DNA from 2 places in the Cytobacillus sp. FSL K6-0265 genome. Region 2 is predicted to be linked to the other one. Evidence: predicted binding sites of a transcription regulator. Region 2 holds the regulator's gene; the other holds the start of a gene.
The links. The regulator LexA, encoded in region 2, represses DNA repair genes until DNA is damaged. The targets are predictions, from matches to a motif close to CGAACATATGTTCG.
Positions count from the first base shown of each region.

Region 1 (11,525 bases), 1.9 Mb from region 2:
ATGATTATAACGAAGGATAGTTACATCCCTTTTGCTATAGAGTTACAAAACTTTATCTTTTTTAATAGGAAATACCACGAGCCGATAGACCCGTGGTATTTCTTATTAAAACATTAAGCATTAGTTACACTTGCTTCTTTATCCTCAATTTGCACTTTCATTCTTTTGCGATCACGTTCAAGAATCGGTTTTAAATATTTCCCTGTATAAGACTCGGCTGTTTCTGCAATCACTTCAGGGGTACCTGTAGCTAGGATTGTTCCCCCTTTGAGTCCACCTTCAGGACCTAAATCAATTAAATGGTCAGCAGCTTTAATTACATCTAAATTATGTTCAATCACGAGTACAGTATCTCCATTTTCAACAAGACGCTGTAACACATTAAGTAAACGAGCAATATCATCGACATGCAAGCCCGTTGTCGGTTCGTCTAAAATGTAAAATGATTTACCATTAGAACGACGATGTAGCTCAGAAGCAAGCTTTACCCTTTGCGCTTCCCCACCTGATAAGGTTGTCGCTGGTTGGCCCAATTTAACATAACTCAATCCGACATCATAGATTGTTTGCAACTTACGACGAATTTTAGGGATATTTTCAAAGAAAGTAAGTGCATCTTCCACGGTCATTTCTAAGATCTCTGCAATGCTCTTCCCTTTATATTTTACTTCTAACGTCTCTCGATTATATCGTTTTCCATGGCAGACTTCACATGGCACATATACATCAGGAAGAAAATGCATTTCAATTTTAATGATTCCATCTCCACGACAGGCTTCACATCGGCCACCTTTGACGTTAAAACTAAAGCGCCCTTTTTTATAGCCTCTTACTTTCGCTTCATTTGTAGAGGCATACACATCACGAATGTCATCGAATACGCCTGTATAGGTAGCTGGATTAGAACGTGGCGTTCTTCCAATAGGTGATTGATCAATATCAATAACTTTGTCTAATTGATCAATTCCTTTCACTTCCTTATGTGCACCAGGCTTACTTTTCGCTCGATGTAGTTTTTGCGCTAAGCTTTTATGGAGAATCTCATTGATTAACGTACTCTTCCCTGAGCCTGAGACACCGGTTACAGCCGTGAATGTACCAAGAGGGAACTTGACGTTCACATTCTTCAAGTTATTCTCTTTAGCTCCTTTGATCTCAATAAAACGACCGTCACCTTTTCTTCTTTCTATCGGCAGAGGGATAAATTTTTTCCCTGATAAATATTGACCGGTTAAAGAGTAATCATCTTTCATAACTTCTTCTGGTGTACCTTTGGAAACAATTTCACCACCGTGCACCCCTGCACCTGGACCCACATCAATTAAATAATCCGCTGCAAGCATCGTATCTTCATCATGCTCGACCACAATTAACGTATTACCGATATCACGCATGTTCTTTAATGTTTCGATTAAGCGGTCATTATCCCTTTGATGCAATCCAATAGAAGGTTCATCAAGAATATACAACACTCCAGTCAGCCGTGAACCAATTTGGGTGGCTAAACGAATACGTTGAGCTTCCCCACCTGAGAGAGTACCAGCAGCCCGACTGAGCGTTAAATAATCCAAGCCAACATTAATAAGAAATCCAAGACGTTCTTTAATTTCTCTCATGATCAAAGTAGCGATTTTCATTTCTTTTTCTGATAAGTGCAATTGGCCAAAAAAGTCATAAGCTTCCTCAACAGATAAATCTGTAAGTTTCCCAACATGATGACCATCAATCAAGACTGCCAAGCTTTCTTTCTTAAGACGGTAGCCTTTACAAGTAGGACATTTATGTTCCCCCATGTACTTCTCCATCTGTTCACGGATATAATCAGAGCTCGTCTCCTTATATCTTCTCTTGATATTATTCATAACACCTTCAAAGACAATATGGGATTCACGCACTTGACCATAATCATTTTCATATTTAAAATAAATTTTTTCTCTACCCGAACCATAAAGGATCTTATCTAGTTGTTCATCTGGAATAGCTGATACGGAGATATCCATATCAATGCCATAGTGCGTACATACTGCTTCCAAAAGTTGGGGGTAGTATTGTGAGCTATTCGGTTCCCAAGGTGCAATCGCATGCTGCTTCAACGTGAGATCTTTATTAGGGATTACTAAATCTGGATCTACTTCTAGCTTTACCCCTAAGCCGTCACAATCGGGACAGGCACCGAAAGGACTATTAAACGAAAACATTCTCGGCTCAAGTTCTCCAATTGAAAAACCACAAATAGGACAAGCATGGTTTTCGCTAAATAATAATTCCTCTTCCCCAATCACATCAACTATGACTTTTCCTTCGCCCATTTTCAGTGCTGTTTCGAGCGAGTCAGCTAATCTGGCTTCCACGCCCTCCTTCACGACAATTCTGTCAATGACGACTTCAATAGAATGTTTTTTATTTTTCTCAAGCTCGATTTCTTCTCCTAAATCGAGCATTTCGCCATCAACCCGAACACGAACAAACCCTTGTTTCTTTACCTCTTCCAATACCTTTACATGTGTTCCTTTTCTACCAGACACAACAGGTCCGAGTACTTGCAAGCGTGTTCTTTCCGGATATTCCATAATACGATCTACCATTTGTTCAACGGTTTGAGAAGAAATTTCAATATTATGGTTAGGGCAGGTTGGGTGTCCTACTCTCGCAAATAACAGACGCAAATAATCATAGATTTCTGTCACAGTTCCTACCGTTGATCGTGGGTTTTTACTTGTTGTCTTTTGGTCGATAGAAATCGCAGGGGATAAACCTTCAATCGTATCCACATCGGGCTTATCCATTTGTCCTAAGAACTGTCTTGCATAGGCAGAGAGGGATTCAACATAACGGCGCTGTCCTTCTGCATAAATCGTATCAAAAGCTAAGGATGATTTTCCCGATCCTGATAACCCCGTTAGAACAACAAGTTTATCCCTTGGGATTGAAACATCGATATTTTTTAAATTATGTGCCCTCGCACCTTTAACAATCAATTTCTCCATTGCCATTTCCGTTCATCATCCTTCCGCCTTCAGTTCAAGAATTAGATCACGAAGCTCTGCCGCACGTTCGAAATTTAAATCCTTCGCTGCAGTCTTCATCTCTTTCTCCATATCCGCTATTAATTTTTGACGTTCTTTTTTATTTAATTGACTTAATTTATCAGCACTATTATACTCTTCTGGCGTTTCCGCAGCTTGTGTCGCTCTAATCACATCACGAATTTCTTTTTGTATTGTCTGTGGCGTGATACCATGTTCTGTGTTGTAGTCTTCTTGGATGCTACGACGGCGTTCCGTTTCGCTTATAGCCTTTGTCATCGAGTCTGTCATTCGGTCCGCATACATGATTACTTGACCATTCGCATTACGAGCAGCCCGCCCAATCGTTTGAATCAGTGAACGCTCTGAACGTAAAAATCCTTCTTTGTCGGCATCAAGTATCGCTACGAGTGATACTTCCGGAATATCAAGCCCTTCTCGCAATAAATTAATACCTATTAACACATCATAGGTACCCATACGAAGCTCCCTAATAATCTCAATTCGCTCAAGGGTTTTTACTTCGGAATGTAGGTATTGAACCTTCATGCCAATTTCCTTTAAATAATCCGTTAAATCCTCAGACATTTTTTTCGTTAAAGTTGTTATGAGTACACGTTCATTTTTCTCAATTCTGTCATTAATTTCACCAATTAAATCATCAATTTGACCCTCTATCGGTCGGACATCAATAATCGGATCTAACAGTCCTGTAGGTCTAATGATTTGTTCAATCATTTCAGGCGTGTGTTCTAATTCATATGGGCCTGGAGTTGCAGATACATATACAATCTGGTTAATATGATCTTCAAACTCAGAAAAAGTAAGAGGACGGTTATCCATTGCCGAAGGAAGACGAAAACCATGTTCTACTAACACATTCTTACGAGCTTGGTCACCATTATACATCCCTCTTATTTGCGGCAATGTCACATGAGATTCATCAATAACAAGTAAGAAGTCCTTTGGAAAGTAGTCAAGTAAAGTATAGGGAGTCGAACCAGCCGGACGAAGAGTTAAATGGCGGGAGTAGTTTTCAATCCCTGAACAAAAACCCATCTCTCTCATCATTTCTAGATCATATCGTGTTCTTTGTTCTAAACGTTGCGCTTGTAATAAATGTCCTTCTTCATGTAAGTTAGCCAGTCTTTCTTCTAATTCTTTTTCAATATTTTCGACGGCTACACGCATTTTTTCTTCTCGCGTAACGAAGTGAGATGCCGGGAATATGGCTACATGATCACGGTCACCTAAAATTTCACCGGTCAAAGCATCAACTTCACGAATCCGATCAATTTCATCTCCAAAAAACTCCACACGTAAACAATGCTCATCTTTCGAAGCAGGGAATATCTCTACAACATCACCACGTACACGAAATGTCCCACGTATAAAGTTCATATCATTGCGCTCGTATTGTATGTCGACTAGTTTCCTTAATAATTGATTGCGCTCAATTTCCAATCCCGTTCTCAAGCTTAAAACAAGTTCTCTATATTCCTCCGGGGATCCTAAACCATAGATACAAGAAACACTAGCGATGATGATTACATCGTTTCTTTCAAATAATGAGGAGGTAGCTGAATGGCGGAGCTTATCAATTTCATCATTAATACTTGCATCTTTCTCAATAAATGTATCAGTGGATGGAACATATGCTTCCGGTTGATAATAGTCATAGTAACTAACAAAATACTCCACCGCATTATTAGGAAAGAACTCTTTAAATTCACTATATAATTGTCCTGCTAACGTCTTATTATGAGCAATCACTAAAGTGGGTTTATTCACTTCTTTAATTACATTAGAAACCGTGAACGTTTTCCCAGTTCCAGTTGCACCTAGTAATGTTTGATGCTTTTTCCCTTCTTGAATCCCATTTACAAGCTCTTTAATCGCTGCAGGTTGATCACCCTGTGGGGAATATTTTGAAACTAACTCAAATGTTTGTTCCACATCAGAAACCTCCTCTATGTAAAAAGTAAAGCATGTTTAATCATTATTACATTCCGATTTTCTATATCCTCATTCTACCACAAATTCTCTTATCTAAACCACAAAAAAGCGAACAAATATTCGATTATCGTTCGACAAAGAGATTGAAAGATGGCTAGGATGAAAATAAAAGGGTACGAAGGTAAAAAGAACTTTCATTATTTTGAAACTTTACCCTATATAAAATCGTCTTTTGTTATATGGTGAAATTGACGAGGTGATTATTTGTTTGGCTTTATTTTTATATTTGCATGGCTAACCGTTTTTATTTATGCCCTAAAAACCATTAAAGATTATATAAACAGTAATGATGAGGAAAAAGCGTATGAAAAAGACTTCGTCATTAAAATAGTTGGAGCCGTATGCCTATCAGGGCTTTTTGTTATAGCAGAGATACTTCGCCTTGCAAACTTAGGCTTCGCTGAGATGAAGTGGCTGTTTCTCTCTACATTTCTACTAGTATTGATTGTCATTTACGCCTTTTTCACCTACAGAATACTCTTTTCTAAAAACACCTTTGACCGTAACAAAGAAGATTATACATTTAGTTATAAATATCGAAAATGGCTTATCCCTATTTATTTTCTATTCCCCATTGGTGTAATTAGTATTGTAATTTGGGTTAGCTAACTGCGATTTTCTTCTACATAAACGAGCAATCATATTAGTTTTAAGTCCGTATTAAGGTGTATTTAGTAAATATGAACATATAATTTAACGAACTGTACTTATTCAAAAGTTATAAGAGCAAATCATGTCTGTCCTCTTAAACCCTCCTACTAATTCAACAACGTCCTCAACAATCAATTTATGTACCTTTCTTCTTATAAAACTAAACACTTTGCCCTAAAAAGTAAGTAGAACCCCAATACACGCTGATGGGGTTCTACTTACTTTACTTATTTATATGTCTGCTGGATGCGGACCCTTTTGAGCTTCCATCTCTTTCGCCATTTTCCTTGCTTTTATAAATTGGACACCGCTTAATACAATGGTTTTACCTACGGCATATGTTGGTACAGCAAGTAACATACCTAATATACCAGCTAAGTTTCCTGCTACCAATAAGAGAATAATGATTGTTGCTGGATGGGTATTTAATGTTTTTCCTAAAATTAAAGGAGAAATTAAATTACCTTCTAATTGTTGAGCAGCGACAATGACTAATAATGCTAAAATCGCCATCGTAGGTGATTCAAATAGACCAACAATAACCGCCGGTGCACCACCAATAAATGGTCCAACATATGGAATAATATTCGTTACTGAAATAATTAATGCCAATACAATTGCGTATGGTAGGTCAATGATTAAGAAACCGATAAAAGAGGCCGTCCCGACGAATAATGCGACAGTAATCTGACCTTGGATATAAGAAGAAAGTGTTTTACCTGTTTCTTTTAAAGTATCAATTGCTTCGGCACGATAGCTTTTTGGAACGAATTTCCCTAGTGCAGGGGGGAACTTCTCCCCGTCTTTTAGCATAAAGAACAATAGGAATGGTACGGTAATAATCGTTATGGCAATATTTGCTACTAATCCGACTAAATCGCTGAGGCCATTCGTTATCCTTTGCGGAAGTTGATTGGCGTAATCAATTAAATAACCCATTATTTCTTCTTGTGTTACATAATCTTGATTCATTAACCAGCGAAAACCCTCAGATTGCGAGAAGTTGTTAAAGAACTGCTCTGTTTGTTTAACATAAGTAGGTAGTTGATTTAATAAACCAGCCAATTGGGCTGAAATTTTCGGTACAAAAATACTAAAGACAAGTACGAGCAACCCAGCAACGATTGCAAATAATAAGATGATCGATAATATCTTAGGTATTTTTGCTTTTTGAATTAAATGCACAAATGGATTTAAAATGAAGAATAAAAACCCTGAGATAATAATAGGGAAGAACAACGTGGAAAAAAAGATTCCAATCGGTTCAAATAAAAAAGAGATTTTTGAAGCTACTAAAATGACGGACAAAATAATTAGAATTTGAAGAGACCAGTACTGGAATTTCTTCTTGTTCACATTCTCACCTTTTCCCAAAAATAAATTTTTCTCTATAGACTACACTTTCATTTGTAGTTCCCTTTTTCACAAAAAGGAAAACCACTAGAACTTTATTTGTATGTATTATTGTAATGCATCCCCCACAAAATGTCGCCTCATAAGGATATTTTCCGTGAATATTTTTCGACAAATATTTCCTTTTGGTTATTTTAACCAACATCAATCACTTATATAATCTGCCACGTGTTAAGGAAATCTCATTATCCATTCAGACCACCGCATCAGCATTAGATAGGATTATCCACGTCCTACTGGGATTATTTTCTTCTGATTAATTAGTCAATCGTTGTAACGATTCGTCCCAAAGGCTTCTTTTCGGGGGAGTTGGAGTGATTTTAGAATTAGGGTATTTAGAACCTGGCGATGGACACGCAAACTTTTTTGTTCCGCTATCTTTGCTACTTTTTCCTGTGATGCACGCGCAAACTTAATTTGCTCCGCTATCTTCTAGCTTTTTGGCTGTGTTGTATGTGCAAACCTCTTTTGCTCAGCTATCTTCCTGCTTTTTCGCTGTGTTGCACGTGCAAACTTAATTTGCTCCGCTATCTTTGTCGTTTTTTACTGTGATGCACAATCCACTTTTGCTCAGTCTATTTTGCAGGTTTCCCCCAGCACTCTACTCCTGAGTTAGACGCAAAACCGCTTGGTATTCTGTTAAGATCGATATTTTTCTCAATATCTAAAAAAGGCATTTTAGGAGTCTCCCTAAAATACCTTTGTAAATCATGGTTATTGTTGACCTTTTTGAATCCATTCAGCAACAGTTGCAGTACGTTTAGCTTGATGTTTAACTGCTGCTTCATTATCTTCAACGATCTTGCCATCTTGTCCTTGGGTTGAACTTGCGCCGTAAGGATTTCCTCCACCAGCAAAAATGCTTGGGTCAGTGAAGCCTGGTGCGGCAACAATTGCTCCCCAATGGAACATGGTTGTATAGAATGAAAGAAGGGTTGCTTCTTGACCACCGTGAGGATTAGAAGCAGAGCTCATTGCACTCACTACTTTATTCGCAAGTTTGCCTTGTGCCCAAAGTCCACCAGCAGTATCAATAAAAGCTTGCACTTGTGAAGCAATGTTACCAAAACGAGTTGGGAAACTAAAAACAATCGCGTCTGCCCATTCAAGGTCGGCAAGTGTAACTTCTGGTACATCTTTCGTAGCATCCGCATTGGCACGCCATGCAGGATTAGAATCGATGGCTGCCTCAGGCGCTGTTTCAGGAATCTTTAACAATTTCACTTCAGCGCCGGCTTCTTTTGCCCCTTGTTCTGCCCACTGTGCCATTTGGTAGTTCGTACCTGTTGAACTATAATAAATCACTGCTAATTTAATACTCATCTGAATAGAATCCTCCTTGATATCTCATATACATCTATATTGTTTCTATTCCTTCCAACACTATGCATTAAACTTATCTTAATGTTTTTAATGCACCGCTCCATGCTAGCACTTGATCAAGCATCATTTTCATATTTGCTTGGTGCAAGTCCTGAGGCTTAAATTCATTACCATTTACGAAATCAGTAAAAAGTGAAAGTGTTGGATGTGTGCGCACATCTGCGACTTGTAACTCGCCTAAAATGCCACGAAGATGTTCCGCCGCACGAGCACCACCAGTAGATCCATAACTAACAATACCCGCTGCTTTATTCGCCCATTGATCGCGAGCAAAGTCGATCGCATTTTTTAAAGCACCACTAATACTATGGTTGTATTCCTGTACAATAAACACAAAGCCATCCATACTATCTAGCTTATCTCCCCATGCTGCAATACCAGGCTCTGTGCCATCTGTTGTACCAAGGAACGGTAGTTGAAAGTCAGCAATATCAATAATTTCGTAATTTGCATCCCCACGTGCATCAGCTATTTCTTTCACCCATTGGCCTACTTGTGGGCTTACGCGACCTTCTCTTGTGCTTCCTAAAATAATACCGATATTTAATTTTTCCATTTTCATTTCCTCCTCAGGATGTTGTTTATTTTTCTTGAATAATTTATTTAAAAAGCTCATGTTGCCTCTCCCCATTTCTTAGATGCTGGCTTTATACCATTGTGCTGCTTCTTCAACTTCTTTGAATGAAAGCTGATGCCCCATATGTTCCCAATGAAGGTGGACATCGGCTCCCGCATTTTCTAATAAACGCTTTAACTCTTCGGATTCTTCTGGTGAACAAATTGGATCATTCGTCCCTGCGCCAATGAATACTTTTTTGCCTGTTAAATCAGGCAATTCTATCCCTCTTCTCGGTACCATTGGATGATGCAAGATTGCTGCTTTCACAGCGTCTTTATAATGGAACATCATGCTGGCCGCAATATTAGCACCATTTGAATATCCTAATGCAACGATCTTCTGACGGTCAAAACCATATTTTTCAGCTGCTTCATCTAAAAATTGATAAAGCTCTTTCGTACGGAAGATTAAGTCCTCCTCATCAAAAACCCCTTCTGCTAACCTTCTAAAAAAGCGTGGCATCCCATTTTCAAGAACATTACCTCGGACACTTAGCACGGATGCACCCTCGTCAATTTTGCCAGCTAACGGGAGAAGGTCAAGCTCATTTCCTCCTGTTCCATGAAGTAATAATAGGGTTTGTTTTGATGCGTCACTACCCTTTTCAAAAATATGTTTCATGTATATCCCCTCCATTATTTCGGTCGAACAATTGTAAATACTTCTCCTACTTTCGCATAATCGTTTCCAGCCAAGCGACTGATTGCCCCTAATTTTTCAGCGTTGATTTTGCCTGCTTCATAAATTTCATCATTAAAATGGAAGTAGACAACTTTACCGATAAGTAGGTCAGCATTCCCTTCAAGTTCTATATGATGAGCAAGCTGACATTCCATCCTCACTTTTGCTTTCACGATTCCTGGTACATTAACAACTGTACTCGAAGTTGTCTCTAATCCATTTAGCTCTAATTCATCCACATCTGGTGAGAGAGTAGCCGCTGTTTCATTAATTTGCGTAACATTCGACTCATCAACAAGATGGACGACAAACTCCTTCGTATCACTTACATTTTTAGCAGTATCTTTCATCTCACCTGCTCTTCTTGCTACAGAAACAGCAATCATCGGCGGATTAGAAGATACGATATTAAAGAAACTGAACGGTGCACCATTCATTACACCAGCAGTTGATTGTGAAGTGACAAAGGCAATCGGTCTCGGAATAATACTTCCGATCAATAACTTGTAATTCTCCCTCTCGGTTTGCGTGGTCGGATCAATACTTACCATTGCTTTCATCCTCCTTTTCAATCACACTTCTCTCACATCAATCGGAATTAATCTTCTCTGTAATTGTCCACGATATTTTTCATATTGCTCTGGAAGCATTAATTCTGTTCCCATCGTTTCCTGACTTTCATCATGAGCAAAGCCTGGCGGATCAGTTGCAATTTCAAAAAGAATATCGCCATATTCTCTGAAGTAAATCGCGTTAAAGTAATTTCTGTCTTGCACCGGTGTGACGCCATAACCAAAGCTTTCAATATATTTTTTCCAATCTAATTGGTCAGCATCATCTGCTGCACGCCATGCAATGTGGTGGACTGTTCCGACACCCATTCTTCCTTTTCCTGAGCTTGTTAACTTCACATCAACAATATTGCCAATATCGCTTTTTGATTGATATCTGACGAATGCTCCTTCTTCAGCCACTTTTGTTAAACCCATTGTTTCAAGTAGCTCACCTGTTTTCCCACCATTGCTAGAATAAAGAACGGCCCCGGCGAAACCTTTAATCGCCACTTCTTTAGAAATTCCATTAAATGTCCAAGTATTCTCTTCCCCAGCTTCTCTTTCAACAAGCTCTAAATGTAAGCCATGTGGGTCATCGAAGCTTAGTACTTGTTCACCAAAGCGCATTTGTTTTTCAAAAGAAATGCCTCTACTCGTTAAACGTTCCTCCCAAAAAGGAAGTGCGCCAGATGGAACAGCATAAGCAGTAATACCCACTTGCCCGTCACCAATGATGCCATGATAAGCATCTGCCCAAGGGAAGAAAGTAATAATTGTACCTGGTTTACCTCCCTCATCACCGAAATAAAGGTGATACGTTCCCGGGTCATCAAAGTTAACTGTTTTTTTAACAAGACGTAAACCTAAAATTCCAGCATAAAAATCTACATTTTCCTGTGGATGGCCGACAATCGCTGTAATGTGATGAATCCCCATTGTTTGTTTTTCCATTTTGAACATCCTTTCACGTCTCTAACCTTCAAGTATCTCGAAATTGAGATATTAGGTGTGAGTTAATTTATTTTGTGTTATTTTATGAAGAATATCAATTACTAATTGTTGTTCTTCTTGGGTTGTTTGTTGAAATAAGGTTGAAATCTCTTCTTTTAAGAATGGACTGATCACATCCATTAATTCCTTACCTGCATTTGTTATCGTTACAAAAACAACCCGTCGATCCTC
Region 1 covers NZ_JBBOPE010000001.1:3,806,202-3,817,726, forward strand. The annotation lists gene uvrA (excinuclease ABC subunit UvrA) at 114-2,993, opposite strand; gene uvrB (excinuclease ABC subunit UvrB) at 3,003-4,982, opposite strand; gene MHH73_RS19370 (hypothetical protein) at 5,247-5,651, shown strand; gene MHH73_RS19375 (AI-2E family transporter) at 5,925-7,049, opposite strand; gene wrbA (NAD(P)H:quinone oxidoreductase) at 7,821-8,429, opposite strand; gene MHH73_RS19385 (NADPH-dependent FMN reductase) at 8,503-9,105, opposite strand; gene MHH73_RS19390 (alpha/beta hydrolase) at 9,124-9,729, opposite strand; gene MHH73_RS19395 (flavin reductase family protein) at 9,744-10,340, opposite strand; gene MHH73_RS19400 (ring-cleaving dioxygenase) at 10,362-11,303, opposite strand; gene MHH73_RS19405 (MarR family winged helix-turn-helix transcriptional regulator) at 11,346-11,525, opposite strand, start outside.
Region 1: a site for LexA is predicted at 5,092-5,105, ahead of uvrB (excinuclease ABC subunit UvrB). Genes of this name have one in related genera too.

Region 2 (11,525 bases):
CAATTGAACGAGCAATCACTCAATTAATGGATTCATATACTGCTGCAATCCCTGCTTCAGAAGGAAAGTTATTATCGCTCCTAAATACGGTGACTATTGTGCGGAGTAGTGAATTTATCGAAGAAGAACAAATATATTTAGCTAAAGGTTTTTACTTCAAAGATCATCCAATCACACAAATGCTAAATTATTATAGAGTATAGAAAGTAAAGGTGTAAAACATGTTCCAAAGCTTAGTAAATGGAGAATCCCTTTTTGAGATTGTTCAAGAAGTAGAAAAGAAAATTTCTGCTGTGACACATAAAATAGAGCAAAGAATAGATGATAATCAATTTCGCGTACTGCAAAGTTTTCAAAAACATCGTGTAAGTGATAGCCACTTTATACCGTCAACAGGATACGGCTATGACGATGCGGGTAGAGATACTTTAGAATTAATCTATGCAGATGTCTTTGGTGGCGAAGCAGCATTGGTTAGACCACAAATCATATCTGGTACCCATGCTATATCGACTGCATTATTTGGTATTTTACGACCGGGAGATGACCTTTTATATATTACAGGTAAACCTTATGATACGTTAGAAGAAATCGTCGGTATTAGAGGTAAAGGGGTAGGGTCTCTAAGAGAATTTCGTATTGGTTATGATACGGTTGAATTGCAAGCGAATGGTAGGGTTGATTATGAAGTAATCAAAGAAAGAATGACATCTAATACAAGGATGATTGGTATACAACGTTCAAGAGGTTATGCGGAAAGACCATCATTTACAATAAATGAAATAAAAGAAATGATTGATTTTGTTAAGTCAATTAACCCTGAAGTCGTTGTCTTCGTAGATAATTGTTACGGTGAATTTGTTGAAGAGATGGAACCATGTCATATTGGTGCCGATTTAATGGCCGGTTCACTTATTAAGAACCCTGGCGGTGGATTAGTGAAAACTGGTGGTTACATTGTTGGGAAAAAAGCTCTTGTTGAAGCGTGTTCTTATCGATTAACTTCCCCTGGAATAGGAGCCGAAGCTGGTGCATCCCTTTATAGTTTGCAGGAGATGTATCAAGGCTTTTTCTTAGCTCCCCATGTAGTGGGACAAGCTTTGAAGGGAGCGGTTTTTACTGCAGCAATCCTTGAATACTTTGGGATGAAAACAAATCCAAGATGGGATGCAGAGAGAACAGACTTAATTCAATCAGTACAATTTGGTGATGCTAAAATGATGGTTGCCTTTTGTCAAGCGATTCAATATGCTTCCCCAATCAACTCTCACGTAACTGCATATCCAGCATACATGCCAGGATATGAGGATGATGTTATTATGGCTGCGGGTACCTTTATCCAAGGGGCAAGTATTGAGCTAACAGCAGATGGACCTATTCGCCCCCCTTTTGAAGCATATGTTCAAGGCGGATTAACCTATTCTCATGTAAAAATCGCCATTTGTACGGCGTTAGACCAATTATTAGAGAAAAAACTCATTCAAAAGAATCAATAAATGTGGAGAAAGGAGGCGAATATACGCTGCCTTTTTTCAATACTAGGAGAAAAGTTTGAAAATTTCATCATTTACATGTGATAAAACATAACATTTTGTTGACAGATTATCTAACACGACATATAATAGGATATAAGATACAAAGAAATAAAAAGTAAAAGAATGAAGGAGGAGAGATGGTTGACTGGAAGTGAAATACGTCGTTCCATGCCGCTCTTTCCAATTGGCATTGTTATGCAGCTGACTGAGCTTACTGCAAGACAGATTCGCTATTATGAAGAACACCAATTGATTACTCCAGCTAGAACGGATACGAATAGAAGGCTGTATTCATTGAATGATATTGATAAATTGCTAGAAATCAAAGATTTAATTGATCAAGGTGTCAATATGGCGGGAATAAAGCAACTATTTACAGTGAAACAACAACAAGAGATGGATGAACAAGCATTTAAGAAGCAAGAAGAAAAAGTGAGACATGATTTGTCAGATGATGAATTGAGAAAGCTTTTGCGTAAAGAATTTATGCAAGCAGGTAGGTTTACTCGATCGTCTTTAAGACAAGGTGATTTATCACGCTTTTTCCATTAAAATAAAAAATCTTTTCTTGACTTTAAAGGAGGAAACACAAGGTGGCAAAATTCACTAAAGAAGATATCAGACGTATTGCTAAAGAAGAAAATGTAAAATTTATCAGATTACAATTTACTGACATTTTAGGAACAATTAAAAACGTAGAGATTCCAATTAGTCAGCTTGAAAAAGCTTTGGACAATAAAATGATGTTCGATGGTTCCTCAATTGAAGGTTTCGTTCGTATTGAAGAATCAGATATGTATTTATTCCCAGACTTAGACACTTGGGTAGTCTTCCCTTGGACAGCTGAAAAAGGAAAAGTAGCACGTTTAATCTGCGATATTTATAATTCAGATGGTACGCCATTCGCGGGAGACCCACGTAATAACTTAAAAAGAATCCTTAAAGAAATGGAAGACCTCGGTTTTACAGATTTCAATCTTGGACCTGAACCAGAATTCTTCTTATTTAAGTTAGATCAACAAGGTGAACCAACTTTAGAACTTAATGATAATGGTGGTTATTTTGATTTAGCTCCAACAGACTTAGGTGAAAATTGCCGTCGTGATATCGTTCTTGAGCTTGAAGAAATGGGCTTTGAAATTGAAGCTTCTCACCATGAAGTGGCTCCAGGGCAACATGAAATCGATTTTAAATATGCTGATGCATTATCAGCGTGTGATAACATCCAAACATTTAAATTAGTCGTTAAAACAATTGCACGTAAACACGGTTTACACGCAACATTTATGCCAAAACCATTATTCGGTGTGAACGGATCAGGTATGCACTGTAACGTTTCTTTATTTAAAGATGGTGTAAATGCATTCTATGATACAAAAGGTGATTTAGAACTTAGTGATACAGCACGTAATTTTATTGCAGGTATCATTAACCATGCACCAAGTTTCACAGCTGTAACAAATCCAACAGTAAACTCTTTCAAACGTTTAGTGCCTGGATATGAAGCTCCTTGTTATGTTGCTTGGTCTGCAAGAAACCGTTCACCACTTATTCGTATCCCAGCATCACGTGGTGTCAGTACACGTGTAGAAGTACGTAGTGTGGATCCAGCTGCAAATCCTTATCTTGCAATGGCTGTTCTTCTTAAAGCTGGGTTAGATGGCGTGAAAAACAACCTAACACCACCAGCTCCAGTAGATCGTAATATCTATGTGATGAGCAAAGAAGAGCGTGAAGCTGAAGGCATTAAAGATCTTCCAGCTACACTTTATAGCGCGCTAGAACTTCTTAAACAAGATGAAGTAATGGTTGCTGCACTTGGTGAACATATTCTTGAACACTTTATCGAAGCAAAAGAAATTGAGTGGGATATGTTCCGTACGCAAGTTCACCCATGGGAACGCGAGCAATATTTACAAATGTATTAATAAAATTAACCCCTCTACCACTATGGTTTGAGGGGGTTTTGTTTTGCTCAAATAAAATTCATGACCAACTAATTATTCTGTTGACCAAAATAAGACCAAAAAATGTGACTGTAGGTAAACTCGATGTAATCGAGGTACCTGCGGTTTTTTTGTATTAAAAATAGAAGAAAGTAAAGTGGTGAGGAGAGGTCTTAAGACATTCATTTTGAACCTTATTCCTTTTATAGAATGGACCTTAACGTCGCTTTTCCATGCATTTAAAAAAATCTAAAAGATGTCATATAAAACATAAAATGGTCTTTTAACAAGGTGATATAGCCCGTACAACTCTTCATCTTCCACATATAGTATTAACATAATCATAGAAAGGAGGATGAGAATATGGGATATAAAAATCAAAACTATTCAGATTCATATGGATATGATCATAACGATTGTGGCTGCGATGAATTCTTTAGAAACATTTCCCGTGGTGAGGATGTGAAAGTATTCCTTAAAGGCGGCGGCCATGTTTTCGGAGAGTTTATCGATGTTCGTGGAAATTTAGTTTTCCTAGCAAAAGCTAACTGTCATCGTCGCGATGATCGTCACGATGATCGCCACAAAGATTGTTGCGACAAGAAAGATCGTGTAAGGATTACTACGATCTGTTGTGATGATATCGTTGCAGTTGAAGTCTAAAGAAACACCTTAGTAAGAGTCCTTTTTTATGTGTCTTAGAGGAAGTTATTGCAAGGGATATAACTGCTTCTTCACTTCGTATCTATTTAATAAATACTAAAAGGACTCTGCTCAAAGCAGCCATAACGGCTGCTTTTTTATATTAGTTAGAGTAGACTCGAAAAACTAAAAGAAGATACAAAGAGAAAATAAAATGGTCTCTTAACAGGGTGAGATAGCCCGTACAACTCTTCATTTTCCACATATAGTATTAACATAATCATAGAAAGGAGGAAGAGATATGGGATATAATAATTGTTTTTTTGGTAGAAGCCCAAGATATTCAGACTCATATGGATATAATAACAACAATTGTGGTTGTGGCAATTACAGTAAAGACGACAATAAGGATTGTGGCTGTGATGAGTTCTTTAAGAACATTTCCCGTGGTGAGGATGTGAGAGTTTTTCTTAAAGGCGGCGACCATGTATCAGGAGAATTCATCGATGTTCGTGGAAATTTAGTCTTCCTAGCAAAAGCAGAATGTCATCATCACGATGATTGTTGTTGTGACAAGAAAGGTCGAGTAAAAATCACTACAATCTGTTGTGATAATATCGTTGCAGTTGAAACTCGATAATTAAGATTCTTCTTTATTGTATCATCGAGGAATTAAGGCAATAGGATATAACAGTTTCATATCATCATTCAACTTGCTATCTATTTAAGAGATACTAAAAAGGATCTAGCTCAAAGCAGCCATAACGGCTGCTTCTTTATTTAGTTAGGGTAGAAAGATTAAAAGATAGAAACATAGAGCAAATAAAATGGTCTCTTAACAGGGTGGTATAGCCCGTACAACTGCAAGACCATCCACATATAGTATTAACATAATCATAGAAAGGAGGAAGAGGTATGGGATATAATAATTGTTTTTTTGGTAGAAGCCCAAGATATTCAGACTCATACGGATATGACAACAATAATTATGGTTGTGGTAATTACAGCAAAGACGACAATAACGATTGTGGCTGCGATGAGTTTTTTAAGAACATTTCCCGTGGTGAAGATGTGAAGGTTTTTCTTAAAGGTGGCGGCCATGTGTTCGGAGAGTTTATCGATGTTCGTGGAAATTTAGTCTTCTTAGCAAAAGCGGAATGTCATCGTCACGATGATTGTTGTGACAAGAAAGGTCGTGTAAGAATCACTACGATCTGTTGTGATGATATTGTTGCAGTTGAGGTATAAGGCACTGAGGAAAACCCGATAGTTGAGAGTGCTTTTACAGTGTTTTAGCGGAAGTTAATTTATGAGAAAATAACTATTGCGGATACTAAAAAACATCTTTAAAACCAATCTTAACGGTTGCTTCACTTGTAGACAAACTCCTTATATTGAGTTTGTCTACAGTCCTATCTATTAATTAATAGGAAGAAAAACTATAACAATGATGCTAGATAATCGAAATCAATGAGAAATAGTTGCTTGAAGCGATCCTCAACCTGTGGATGACTTGGTTCGTGAAATCAAGATAGCTATTAATTCCTAATAGATGATGAATTGAATATAAAGTGTATGTATTTTGAAGTAGATTGTTCTATTTACCCATCAACTGGATCAAATGAACATTTATTCCATTAAACCATCAGTTTTTCATGAAAAGACATGATGTTTTATCGCCCCATAAAACATCATGTAGAAGGTAGTCAAGTGATTCTAAGATCTGTGTAAGACATACATACTACAATTTAAGAAGCAACTCATCGTAAAACGATGATGTGTTATATCCCTTCATAAATGTGAAATTGAACAGTCTGAGCAGGTATTTCTAGCGCTTAGTTCTTATAATAGTAGGTGAAAAATGAGGTTGTCTAGATATTATTTGTTCTTTTTATATACAACAAAAAACCGTTCATAAGAACGGAATAAAATTTATTCGTGATCTTTTACTTTTAGGGTATCTAATAATTTTAAGATACCCTCTCCTCCCATACCAGAAACGAGAGAGATGATGAAAACAGCAGTGGGGGAATCCGGTGTTGTTGTCACAATGACAAATACGGCCGCCAGTCCTCCTAGTAAGATGTCTTCTAAGAACCCTAAATAAATGAATTTTTTCGTCATCCGTGGCTTGACTAGTTTGCCTAACCTCTGCAAATGCCCTGCAACACCGACAATTCCACCAATCAACGCAGCGAAGAGAATGTTCATTAACATTTTTCCTTCACACTCCTAAAGCCGAGATTTTTTTGCGACCTTAGGTTGATTCTTGGTGTAAATTTCATTATAATATATTTTTGTCTCCATGTAATGATTCTATTTTACTGAATTTTTCAAATTTAATAATTGGATGCGTAACATATAAAGATAATTGCAACGATTAAAAAGGAGTGTCAAAAATGACACTCTTTTTTAATGAATTTGGCGATAAACACCAATAACTTTGCCTAAAATAGATACATTATGCAAAATAATCGGCTCCATAGTAGGGTTTTCTGGTTGTAGGCGAATAAAGTTCTTCTCTTTAAAGAATCGCTTAACCGTGGCCTCGTCATCTTCCGTCATAGCAACGACGATTTCTCCATTATTTGCTGTTTGTTGCTGCTTGACTATGACATAATCACCATCTAATATGCCAGCTTCAATCATACTTTCTCCCATAATTTCAAGCATGAAGATATTTTCGTCACTCGGAGCCATTCTTTCAGGTAAAGGAAAATATTCCTCAACATTCTCAATCGCAGTAATAGGTTGACCAGCAGTAACCTTACCGATAATAGGAACGTTCACTGTTTGCACTTTAGGAATTGGATTGCTCTCTTCTAAATTTAATACTTCAATGGCACGGGGTTTTGTTGGATCTCGACGAATAAGCCCTTTACTCTCTAGTCTGGCTAGATGACCGTGTACGGTTGAACTTGAAGCTAGTCCAACAGCTTCGCCTATTTCCCTAACAGACGGTGGATACCCTTTTTGTTTTACTTCATCCTTTATAAAATTCAATATATCTTGCTGCCTCTTAGATAATTTCACGCTATCACGCACCTTCGTCAATATCATTAAGCTTATTATACCACCAGTAGAAAACAGATACAAACATAAGTTCGAATTTTCTTGTTGACAGAAACAAGTGTTCGCATTATACTAAAATCATCAAATCGAACATATATTCTATTCAGGGGTGACAATTAATGATAAAACAATTGTGGAATTCTTATAGTTATGCTATTATTCTTATCGCTTTTAGTTTCGGTATGGCTTTCCTATTATTTTTGAACACTGGTAATGCAAATCAGGAGGAGTATGTAAAGGTTGAAGTAAAACAAGGGGATTCTTTATGGAAAATTGCGGAGGATTTTAGAGATGCCCATAATATGTCTTCTAAAGATTTTGTTGCTTGGGTAGAAGAATTTAATCATATACATTTAGGTGAAATACATCCTGGTGATACGGTATATCTTCCCATTACAGATGGTGAAATAATATCTGAAACCAATTTAGCTAGTGTGATATTAGAAGACTAAAGGAATGAATGAGAATGAATGTAATTATATATTGTAGGGTGAGCACGACGAAGGATACACAGGAAACGTCCCTTGCTAGACAAGAAGAAGAACTTTTACATTTAGCGAGAATGAAGGATATGATTGTAGTTGAAGTGATACGTGAGAAAGCAAGTGGCTATGATTTAGAAAGAATAGGTGTGCTGCAATTATTAGAGTTACTAAAACAGAAACAAGCGGAGGCTGTTCTTATTCAAGATGAAACCAGGATTGGAAGAGGCAATGCTAAAATCGCCATCTTACATTGTATACTTAAAGAAAATGGGAAGATTTTTACAATTGCCCATAACGGGGAATTGCAACTTTCAGATTCAGATTCTATGGTATTACAGATTGTTAGCATGGTTGAAGAATATCAAAGAAAACTACATAATGTAAAAATTAAAAGAGGGATGCAAAAAGCTGTTCAAAAAGGCTTTCGACCTGAAAAAAATTTAAAAAACCAAGGTAATATAAACGGCAGAGAACGAATAGAAGTACCAATTGAAGAAATAGTAAAATTGAGAAAAAACAACCTTACTTTTGCAGAAATTGCTGCAACGTTAAGAGGCTTTGGTTATAAAGTATCTAAAGCGACCGTTAACCGTAGATATAATGAATATATAGATGAAATAGAGCTGGTGGATCATGAACCATCATGATACAAATCTAATATGTCACTTAATTTGATTGCGCAATATATTTTAAAACTGAAAGACGAAGATATCTTGTTTTGCTCCCAAGAAAAAAGCATACTGAAAGATCCTTCAATTGTTGAGTTCATGCACCATCATTGGAGGGAAATAACGTAAATTGTGAATGGTTATCTGTGCTCCTAAGATTAATCCATGTTTTTTTACATTAAACGATAGTGAAAGTATATTTCCTCATTCCCCTTACTTCCATACGCTTCCTACATTAAATAGATTCATATTTTTCAAAAGAGCACAATGATACATAGCTTTACCAAATCTTAAAGCAATACTTTACCAACGTATTATCGTCTGAAAATTATAGTGAAAAACATGATTGTAAACTGCTTTCTTGTCAAATGCATTCATATTTAGTAATATGGCTATTAAGTATCTTCTCCATATGGTTGAAGACTTTTTGGATGGGAAGGAGTGTAACACAATGATTTCAAAAGAAAAATTAGCGAGAATTAATTCGCTTGCCAAGAAAGCAAAGACGGAAGGTTTATCAGAATTAGAGGCAAAGGAACAATCTAAATTAAGAAAAGAATATTTAGAAAAGTTTAGAGCTTCTATGTTAAATACATTAAAAGGTGTTACTGTTATTGACCCTGAAGGTAATGATGTTACACCAGATAAGTTAAAGCGTGAACAAAATAAACCACTTCACTAAGATTGTGTTTATAAATTTTAAAAGGAAACTGTAACGAGCAGTTTCCTTTGTTGTTGTTGTTTTATATGACAATTATATAATATTTTACCTTTCTGGTTGTAACTGAAGGTGAAAGTCTATTATATTTAATTTGTAGGATATATATTGAAAGGATGTCGTTCATGTTCAACAAAACAGATGCTTTATCAATTAGCGCCATAAGAACATTGTCAATCGATGCAGTCGAGAAGGCAAACTCTGGTCATCCAGGAATGCCAATGGGAGCTGCGCCAATGGCGTATACTTTATGGACAAAGTTTATGAATCATAATCCCAAAAATCCTGATTGGTTTAATCGTGATCGCTTCGTGTTATCTGCAGGTCATGGGTCTATGCTATTGTATAGTCTCCTTCATTTATCGGGATATGATCTTTCTTTAGATGATATTAAGGAATTTCGCCAGTGGGGTAGTAAAACACCAGGACATCCTGAATTTGGCCATACACCAGGTGTAGATGCCACAACAGGTCCATTAGGACAAGGGATTGCCATGGCAGTTGGGATGGCAATGGCAGAAAGCCACCTATCAGCTGAATATAATAAAGATGGCTACAATGTAGTAGACCACTATACATATAGTATATGCGGAGATGGAGACTTAATGGAGGGAGTGTCAGCAGAAGCCGCTTCTCTTGCTGGTCACCTTCAATTAGGAAAGCTGATCGTAATGTATGATTCTAATGATATTTCATTAGACGGAGATTTAGATCAATCATTTTCTGAAAGTGTAGCGGATCGTTTTAAGAGTTATGGCTGGCATTATCTCCGAGTAGAAGATGGAAATAATCTCGATGAAATTGCCCAGGCAATTGACAGCGCTCGTCAAAATACTACACAACCGACATTAATTGAAGTTAAGACGGTAATTGGTTATGGATCCCCGAATAAGGCAGGCTCCTCTGCTTCTCATGGATCACCACTAGGTTCAGCTGAATTAAAATTAACAAAAGATGCTTATGAGTGGACATTTGAAGAAGATTTTCATGTGCCTGAAGAAGTATATGCACACTTCAATCAAAATGTAGCTATTAACGGTGAAAAAGTAGATCGTGAATGGAAAGATCTTTTTGCTGCTTACAAAAAAGATCATCCGGAATTAGCAGAACAGCTAGAAGGTGCAATCAAAGGTGAATTACCAAATGGTTGGGATAAAGATCTTCCTGTTTATGAAGAAGGCAAAAGCTTAGCAACTAGAGCATCTTCAGGGGAAGCTCTCAATGGTATCGCGAAGAACTTACCATCTTTCTTTGGTGGTTCAGCTGACTTAGCGGGCTCGAATAAGACGATGATGAAAGATGCAGAAGACTTCTCAGCAACTAATTATGCTGGTAAAAATATTTGGTTTGGGGTACGAGAATTTGCCATGGGTGCAGCTTTAAATGGTATGGCTTTACACGGTGGTCTAAATGTCTTTGGAGGGACATTCTTTGTATTCTCCGACTACTTAAGACCAGCTATTCGACTTGCAGCATTAATGAAGCTCCCAGTTACTTATGTTTTTACACATGACAGCATTGCTGTAGGTGAAGATGGGCCTACGCATGAACCGGTTGAACAATTAGCAGCGCTTCGTGCCATGCCTAATTTAGCTGTGATTCGCCCAGCTGATGGAAATGAGACTTCAGCTGCCTGGAAGCTAGCGATTGAGTCAAAAGATCAACCAACAGCACTTGTGTTAACTAGGCAAAATATTGCTACACTACCAAACTCAGCAGAGTTAGCCCTTGAAGGAGTAGAAAAAGGTGCTTATGTGATTGCGAAAGCAGAAAAAGAGCAACCAGATGCGCTTCTTTTAGCGACAGGGTCAGAGGTAGAATTAGCGGTGAAGGCTAAAGCTGCGTTAAAAGAAGAAGGCTTTGATGTGGCGGTAATCAGTATGCCGGATTGGAAGAGATTTGATGCTCAATCAAATGAATATAAAGAATCTGTCTTACCTAAAAATGTAACCAAACGTTTAGCCATTGAAATGGCAGCATCATTCGGCTGGCATAAATATGTGGGCCTAGAAGGCGACGTTTTAGGGATTGATCAATTCGGTGCCTCAGCACCAGGAGATATTCTAATAAAAGAGTACGGTTTTACTGTAGAGAATATTGTAAGCAAAGTAAAGAGCTTATAAACATGAGCGAAGAGGGAATTTCCCTCTTCGTTTTTTTTCGACAAAAAAAGTAGAGATTTATAACAAAAAGAGACAGAAAATACTGAAATAAAATTTTATAATAAGAGAAAGACTTGTCTAAAAAGGAGTAATTCTATGAGAACGTATCAGCTATATTTAATAGATGAACCTTTTGCGTCTCATTATTTTGGTAGAGAGCAAATGTTTTATCAGCTGTTCAAGGAATATGAACAAGCGACAGGCACGATCCAATTTATTTTGGGAAAACAAATTGCCTTTATCACCAAGAATATTCCAAAAGATAAAGTAAATAATGATTTGTATAGAGAATTATAT
Region 2 covers NZ_JBBOPE010000001.1:1,948,967-1,960,491, forward strand. The annotation lists gene hflX (GTPase HflX) at 1-203, shown strand, start outside; gene MHH73_RS09995 (methionine gamma-lyase family protein) at 222-1,496, shown strand; gene MHH73_RS10000 (MerR family transcriptional regulator) at 1,677-2,087, shown strand; gene glnA (type I glutamate--ammonia ligase) at 2,129-3,463, shown strand; gene MHH73_RS10010 (hypothetical protein) at 3,845-4,144, shown strand; gene MHH73_RS10015 (hypothetical protein) at 4,425-4,763, shown strand; gene MHH73_RS10020 (hypothetical protein) at 5,039-5,371, shown strand; gene MHH73_RS10025 (DUF4257 domain-containing protein) at 6,056-6,340, opposite strand; gene lexA (transcriptional repressor LexA) at 6,536-7,183, opposite strand; gene yneA (cell division suppressor protein YneA) at 7,315-7,647, shown strand; gene MHH73_RS10040 (YneB family resolvase-like protein) at 7,662-8,327, shown strand; gene MHH73_RS10045 (DUF896 domain-containing protein) at 8,800-9,030, shown strand; gene tkt (transketolase) at 9,192-11,189, shown strand; gene sirA (sporulation inhibitor of replication protein SirA) at 11,325-11,525, shown strand, end outside.